Microbulbifer sp. GL-2: one gene and its partner. Each later gene encodes a partner of the first gene's protein in a complex. Links are inferred from orthologs where the notes say so. Each region holds a gene or a part of one and is shown on either strand. Other genes may lie near its edges.

Region 1 (3,748 bases):
CCTAAGCTATCGGGAATTTTCGCAGGAATATCGAATTCCGGCGGGGGTTCCCTCCTCGCACACTCTGTGCCCAGACCTATCCATTAAACTTGCGCTTCGGGAATACAAGGAATGGCCCGATGCACAAGCCAAGAATGCAATTGCTCGCCAGTTTTGATATCGCCTCGCTACAGTATCTGGATGAGCGGGGTCAAACGACCCAGGCGCTGCCAGATTTTGCCACCCCGGACACGCTGACTGCTTTTTATCGGCAGATGTCATTGGCGCGGATGGTGGACGACCGCGCGGTAAAAATGCAGCGCACTGGCCAGCTCGGCACTTACCCATCCAGTCTCGGGCAGGAAGCTATAGGCGTCGGTGTCGGTGCCGCCATGTCCAAAGAGGATGTGTACTGCCCCAATTACCGCGAAACAGGTGCCCTCTTGGAGCGCGGTGTCACTATTCAGGAAATCTATGCTATCTGGGGTGGGGATGAACGTGGTCAAAACTTTCGCCACGCCCGCGAAGATTTGCCCCTGAGTGTTCCAATTGCCACGCAAATGTTACATGGAGCGGGGGTTGCTTTCGCCCTTAAGTACAAACATGAACAGCTGGATGAACCCATGCGTGTTGCCGTCACTACAGGTGGGGATGGTTCCACATCGCGGGGGGACTTTTACGAAGCTATCAACTTGGCGGGAGACTGGCAGCTGCCACTGGTGGTGGTGATCAACAATAACCAGTGGGCTATCTCCCTGCCCCGCTCTGGACAAACTGCGTGCAAAACCCTGGCGCAAAAGGCGATTGCCGCTGGCATCCCCAGTTTACAGGTGGATGGTAATGATGTGATTGCGGTACGTGAGGCAGTAGGGGATGCAGTGCAACGGGCCCGCAATAGTGACGGGCCATCACTCATAGAGGCAGTCAGCTATCGTTTATGCGATCACACTACTGCCGATGATGCCAGCCGCTACCAACCCAAAGAGGCCCTGAGTGACGCCTGGTCGCGGGAGCCATTGCTGCGCCTGCGCACTTATATGCAGGCCCAAGGATTCTGGGGAGATTCCCAGGAAGAAGAAATGCACCGGGAGCTGAACCAGGTTCTGGAAAAAGCTGTGCAGGAATATCGGGACACTCCCAGGGATACGGCCACCGCTATCTTTGACCATCTCTACGAAACTCTGCCTGAGGCCTTCCTGGAGCAGTACCAACAACTGCGGGGAGAAAGGTGATGGCCGAGATTACGTTGGTGGAAGCCGTTACCCAGGCACTCTCTTTCGAATTACAGGCAGACCAGAGGGTGGTTGTGTTTGGTGAGGATGTTGGGGTGAATGGCGGTGTCTTTCGCGCTACCGAGGGGTTGCAGGCAAGGTTCGGAAGTGCCCGGGTGCTTGATACACCGCTGGCAGAAACTATGATCGCAGGAATGGCTATCGGCATGGCCGCCCAGGGGTTGCGCCCAGTGGCGGAATTCCAGTTTATGGGATTTATCTACCCCGCCCTGGATCATATCCTCAGTCACGCCGGGCGATTCCGCAACCGTACCCGTGGGCGCTTGTCTTGCCCAATAGTGTATAGGGCACCCTACGGTGGTGGAATCCATGCGCCTGAACACCATTCGGAAAGTACCGAGGCCCTTTTTGCTCATATCCCGGGTCTGCGTTTGATTGTGCCCTCCTCCCCAGCCCGTGCTTATGGGTTACTGCTGGCAGCCATTCGCGACCCGGACCCGGTTATTTTCCTTGAGCCGAAGCGTATTTACCGTGCGGTGCGCCAGGAAGTACCGGATAGTGGTGAGGCGCTGCCGTTGGATCGGGCTTTTATTTTACGTGAGGGGAAAGATGTCACTCTGATCGCTTGGGGGGCCTCTCTCAAAGAAACTCTACAGGCTGCCGAGCAGCTGGCCGGCGAAGGCATAGAGGCGGAGGTGATTGATCCCGCCACCCTAAAGCCACTGGACATTCATACCGTAATCGACTCACTGGAAAAAACCCATCGCTGCGTGGTGGTGCACGAGGCTGCGCGATTTTGTGGGCTTGGGGCCGAAGTGGCTGCGCAGATTAACGAATATGCTTTCGACCTCTTGTATGCGCCGGTACAACGAGTTACCGGCTACGATACCGTGATGCCTTACTACCAACTGGAGGATGAGTATTTGCCGGGTGTGCCGCGTATTCTTTCTGCGGTGCGGCAAGTACTCGATTATGCCAATGGAGGAGCGGCATGAAAATTTTCACTTTGCCGGATCTCGGGGAGGGTTTACCTGATGCAGTAGTACGAGAGTGGCATATCAGTGAGGGAGACAGCATAGTCGCTCATGAAAGCCTGGTGACGGTGGAAACTGCCAAGGCGCTAGTGGAGGTGCCTGCCCCCTGGGGAGGCAAAATCGAGAAGCTGTTCGCGGCTGAGGACGAAACCGTCAATGTAGGCGAACCTTTGGTAGGGTTTGCTGCTGAGGGTGAGACAGCCGGGGCCGAGGAAGTACCATCCCCAAGTCCCGAAGTTACGCAAAGTGGAATTCAAGAGCCTCCCCAAGCTGTCGAAGAACACAGCTCCAGCCGCGATAGTGGCACGGTTGTCGGCAAGTTGGAGCAGGGGCAGGGTGTCCTGGGCGCTGAACAAGGAATCTCTGAGGGTCCCAGTCGGCTGGCAACACCTTCAGTACGCGCCCTCGCCCGCCGTTTGGGGGTGGATTTACAACGACTTTCAGAAAATGGCGCTTTGGTGACTGAAGCCCAGGTGCGTTCGGCAGCGGATTCCATGCCGAAGACTGCGGGAAAGCCTAACGCTACTGCCCCCTGTACCAGCCCTGCATCCCCATTTTCCTCTTCCACCCAAAGAACTGACTCACAAGTGATTATGTCGCCGGCGCGACGCGCCATGGGACTTTCCATGAGCCGTGCGCGGGACCAGGTGGCGCAGATTACCCTGTGCGACGATGCCGATATCTCCACTTGGTGGGGCAGTGAGCCGGCCTTATTACGCCTGATTCGCGCGGTGCAGACGGCATGTTTGACGGAACCAACGCTCAATGCCCTCTACCAGGAGGACCGGCTGGCCCCCCAACAGAGCGTGAATATTGGTTTGGCAGTAGATTCACCAAGAGGGCTATTTGTCCCGGTACTAAGGAACGTTGTGAAGCGCTCTGATAAAGAGTTGATGCAGCAGGTCGCCGACTACAAGCACCAAGCCAGGGAGACAGGCATCGCACAGAGCGATTTACAGGGAGCAACCATACTGTTGTCTAATTTCGGTGCTATCGCAGGCCGCTATGCCACTCCGGTAGTGTTGCCGCCAACTGTCGCGATTATTGGTGCTGGGCGGGTTTGCCAGGGGGTGGTAGTTGTAGACCGATGGCCAGCCATGCGCCCACTGTTGCCACTTTCCATCAGTGCTGATCATCGAGCCGTAACTGGCGGTGAGTTGGCGCGTTTTCTCCAGGCTATGTTGCAGGCACTTTCCAGCTGAACGACACCCCAGTACTTCCCTCTCGTATTAAATCCGGCGCCGCAAAAGAATAATTGCCACCAATAAAACTAATGTGGGAACTTACCTTTCGTTTTGCTATCTTTAAGTTTCGAAACGAAAGTTAACCATCCATGTCCAAACGTAATACACAACAACGTCGCCACGGCATTATGAGCCTGCTCAATGAGGCTGGTGAGGCCAGTGTTGAGCTGTTGGCGCGACGCTTCGAAACCTCTGAGGTTACGATTCGAAAGGATTTAACCGCGATGGAAAACCACGGCTTGCTACTGCGCCGCCGTGG
Region 2 (3,412 bases), 900 kb from region 1 along the record:
CATGTACAGCTGATCGGCGGCGGTACCATTTTACGCGAAGTACTGGCAGCAGCGGATATCCTCGCCGACCAGTTTGACGTGGCTTCCGATGTTTGGAGCCTCACTTCTGCCGTGGAAGCGGCCCGCGAAGGTCAGGATGTAGCGCGTTGGAATATGCTGCACCCGGAAGCAGAGCCACGCAAACCCTGGATCACCGAACAGTTCGCAGGCAATACTTCTCCGGTTATCGCTTCTACTGACTATATCCGTTCCTATGTGGAGCCGCTGCGCGAGTTTATCGACGGTGAGCTGACCACCCTGGGGACCGATGGCTTCGGCCGCAGTGACAGCCGCGAGCAGCTGCGCCGTTTCTTCGAAGTGGACCGCAACTATGTAGTGATCGCCGCTCTGAATGGCTTGGCCAAGCAGGGTGTTATTGATGCGAAAGAGGTTGCGGAAGCGATCGTGAAGCTCAATATCGACGCCGATAAAGTTAACCCACGCATCAGCTAAGAGAAGGCAGAACTCCTATGGCAAAACAAGTCATTAAAGTGCCTGACCTCGGTGGTGCCGATCAGGTTGATGTTATTGAAATCACTGTTGCTGTCGGTGATACCGTCGCGCAAGAGGATTCACTGATTGTCGTGGAAGGTGATAAGGCTTCCATGGATGTGCCGGCTCCTGTGGCTGGCAAGATCCTCAGCATCAGCGTGAAAGAGGGCGATAAGGTCTCTGAAGGCGATGTGATTGGGGAGATCGAAACCGATGTGGCGGAAGCGCCGGCTGGGGAGACCGCTGAGGCTCCTGCTCAGGAAGAAGCTGCACTGGCGCCTGAGCCCATCCCTGAAGCCCCTGCTGCTGCAACGAGTGCCGAGCCCAAAGAGGAAGCTATTCAAATTCCCGATTTGGGGGGGGGCGATGCGGTTGATGTGATTGAGATCAGCGTGCAGCCCGGCGACGCTGTCGAAGAGGGCGATTCACTGATCGTGGTAGAGGGCGACAAAGCATCAATGGATGTGCCGTCTCCCAGCGCCGGTACTGTGGTTTCTATCGCTGTAAAAGAAGGCGATAAAGTTTCCACTGGCGATGCTCTCGGGGTGTTGAAAGTGGTTGCTGATGGTGGCGCCGCAGCTCCAGTGGCTCAGACCGAAGCGCCGGCACCTGCCGCTGCAGCACAGAGTGCCCCGCAACAGGTAGCCGCGCCGGTTGAGCCTCCTGCGGTTCCGCAAAAAGATCACCAGCTGGAACGCGATCTCACTGCAGCTGCCCAAGTCTACGCCGGCCCCGCTGTGCGCAAGCTGGCGCGCGAGCTGGGAGTCACCCTGAACAAGATCAAGCCTACAGGCCCGCGCAACCGGGTTTCCAAGGATGATCTGCACAACTACATTCGCGACCAGGTCAAAAAGGCCGAGAGCGGTGCTGTGGGTGTCGGTGGTGGTATCGGTATCGCCAAGATGCCGGATATCGACTTCAGCCAGTTTGGTGCGGTGAATGTGGAGCCAATGAGCAAGATCCACAAGATCACCGCTGCCAATATGTCCCGCAACTGGATCAATGTGCCCCACGTAACCCAGTTCGATGATGCTGATATCACCGAACTGGAAACCTTCCGCAAGTCCATGAAGGCCGAAGCTGAGAAGCGCGGAGTGAAACTCACTCCGGTGCCTTTCCTGCTGAAAGCGGTAGCGGCAGCCCTGCGTGCGGAGCCCAATTTTAATGTGTCCCTGCACAATGATGGCGAGCACATTGTGCGCAAGGATTATGTGCATGTGGGCATGGCTGTGGATACCCCCAAAGGATTAATGGTGCCGGTCATTCGCGATGTGGATAAAAAGGGCTTGTACGAGTTGGCTGCGGAAGCCACCGAGATGGCCCTGAAAGCTCGCGATGGCAAGCTCAAGCCCAACGAAATGCAGGGCGCTTGCTTTACCATCTCCAGCCTGGGTGCTATCGGTGGTACCGGGTTTACCCCGATTGTCAATTCCCCGGAAGTCGGCATTCTCGGTGTTTCCAAGCTGGCGATGAAGCCAGTGTGGAACGGCAAGGATTTTGAGCCTCGACAGATGCTGCCACTGGCGTTGTCCTATGACCATCGTGCGGTGAATGGTGGTGATGCCGGGCGCTTTATGACCTATCTGGTCAGCGTACTGGCGGATGTGCGCCGCCTGTTGCTGTAACACTTTGTCAGCAATCCCCCATAAAAAGCGGCCAATGGCCGCTTTTTTTATATGCTCGGATCGCCTTATTTGGCGATAGCCGTCCTGATGAGCGCATGCCTCTTATTACAGCAAGGAAGGGGAAAATGGCGCTTAAATATCTTTAAAAATGAATTACACGCATAAATGACTTGGCGCCAACTAGCCGGTAATGGTCGGGCAACTAGACTCATTGAAAGACAACTATCAGCGCAACACTGAAAATGTGGAGTGTCGGATCATGAGGCCTTCAGGGAAATTCGCTTTACCGCTCGTTTCGGTATTGGCGATGCAGGGTTGCTTGTTTTTGCCAGCCGAGGAAGTTGAGGGTGAAGACCCGTTCTTTTTTGATGCTGGCACCACCATGCAGGACGAAAGTTTTGTTGATGTCGGTGCCCATCACTCCCAGCTTCTGCAACCTGCGTCCGTCAACTTTGAGTGTGAGGTGGAATGCGTCGATAGCGTGTACGATTCCTCAAGCTGGTTTTTCCCGATACTGAGGGTGTATTAGCCCGAAGGGGAAATCTGCGTACAGGGTCGTTGCAGCATAACCCGGTCATTTGCCGAAGTACGCGGAGATAACTTCGCGTGGTACCGATACGGAGACATGCCCATGCAAAAATCCCCGATAGTGATTTCCGCGCTGTCCATGAGTCTGCTTTTGGCAGCCTGCGGAACGCCGGATACTCGAAATCAGGTAGTTTATCCATACAGTGCACCTACGCCGCGACATGCAGATTATCGCGCCTATCCTGCGCCCTCATCGCATGTGCCTGCAGCCCCTTCCTCCCGTAAGTCCAGTTATTCCAGTTGTCCCGGTGATTCTGAGGAGTTGGCACCGGGTTCTATTTGTCCGCCCAGTGCACGCTGTATAGATATATCCGGCGGAAGGCGATGTATATCCTATGAAGAGTAAAGTGTTATTGGCTTTAATCGCGGCACAGCTGCTTGGTGGCTGTGCCGACGGATTCTGGCAGGATCTGTGTGGCGACCCGATTTATTACACTTATAAGCGCAGTCCGGTACCACCTGACGAAATTACAGCTTTTCCGCGTTTCTGTTTGGCTGGTGATCCCTATATGGGGGACCTGGAAAACTGCATCGCTACGGGTGTGTACTGCTACCAGCTGGATACTGGCGATTGGTGCGAGGGGCCCTATTCACCATTTGTGCTTAGTTTCAGTCCTTATTAATGGTTTTTCCGGCGTGTGCTGAAGTTGTAATGAAGAATTGATTGC

Evidence for each region.
Region 2: the proteins of GL2_RS06900 (region 1) and aceF are in contact, whole or in part, in a crystal structure (PDB 1W85), measured with the Geobacillus stearothermophilus proteins. The link is inferred for Microbulbifer sp. GL-2 from one-to-one orthologs. Residues at the interface, in WP_033016213.1 of Geobacillus stearothermophilus: Ile282, Leu283, Ser284, Leu285, Glu286, Phe325; in WP_033016211.1 of Geobacillus stearothermophilus: Val129, Ile130, Ala131, Met132, Pro133, Arg136, Lys137, Arg157.

Annotation. Positions count from the first base shown.
Region 1 is NZ_AP019807.1:1,581,063-1,584,810, forward strand. The notes cover bases 209-3,208. They hold GL2_RS06900 (alpha-ketoacid dehydrogenase subunit beta), read left to right. Parts: upstream 209-1,210; coding sequence 1,211-2,206; downstream 2,207-3,208. Other genes in these bases: pdhA (pyruvate dehydrogenase (acetyl-transferring) E1 component subunit alpha), read left to right, coding at 209-1,211; GL2_RS06905 (dihydrolipoamide acetyltransferase family protein), read left to right, coding at 2,203-3,208. Also shown: more of pdhA, read left to right, coding at 120-208; more of GL2_RS06905, read left to right, coding at 3,209-3,447; GL2_RS06910 (DeoR/GlpR family DNA-binding transcription regulator), read left to right, coding at 3,579-3,748. UniProt on the Bacillus subtilis protein: The pyruvate dehydrogenase complex catalyzes the overall conversion of pyruvate to acetyl-CoA and CO(2).
Region 2 is NZ_AP019807.1:676,119-679,530, reverse strand. The notes cover bases 1-2,832. They hold aceF (dihydrolipoyllysine-residue acetyltransferase), read left to right. Parts: upstream 1-509; coding sequence 510-2,156; downstream 2,157-2,832. Other genes in these bases: GL2_RS03035 (hypothetical protein), read left to right, coding at 2,788-2,832; GL2_RS21400 (hypothetical protein), read right to left, coding at 2,440-2,592; aceE (pyruvate dehydrogenase (acetyl-transferring), homodimeric type), read left to right, coding at 1-492. Also shown: more of GL2_RS03035, read left to right, coding at 2,833-3,090; GL2_RS03030 (hypothetical protein), read left to right, coding at 3,080-3,367. UniProt on the Bacillus subtilis protein: The pyruvate dehydrogenase complex catalyzes the overall conversion of pyruvate to acetyl-CoA and CO(2).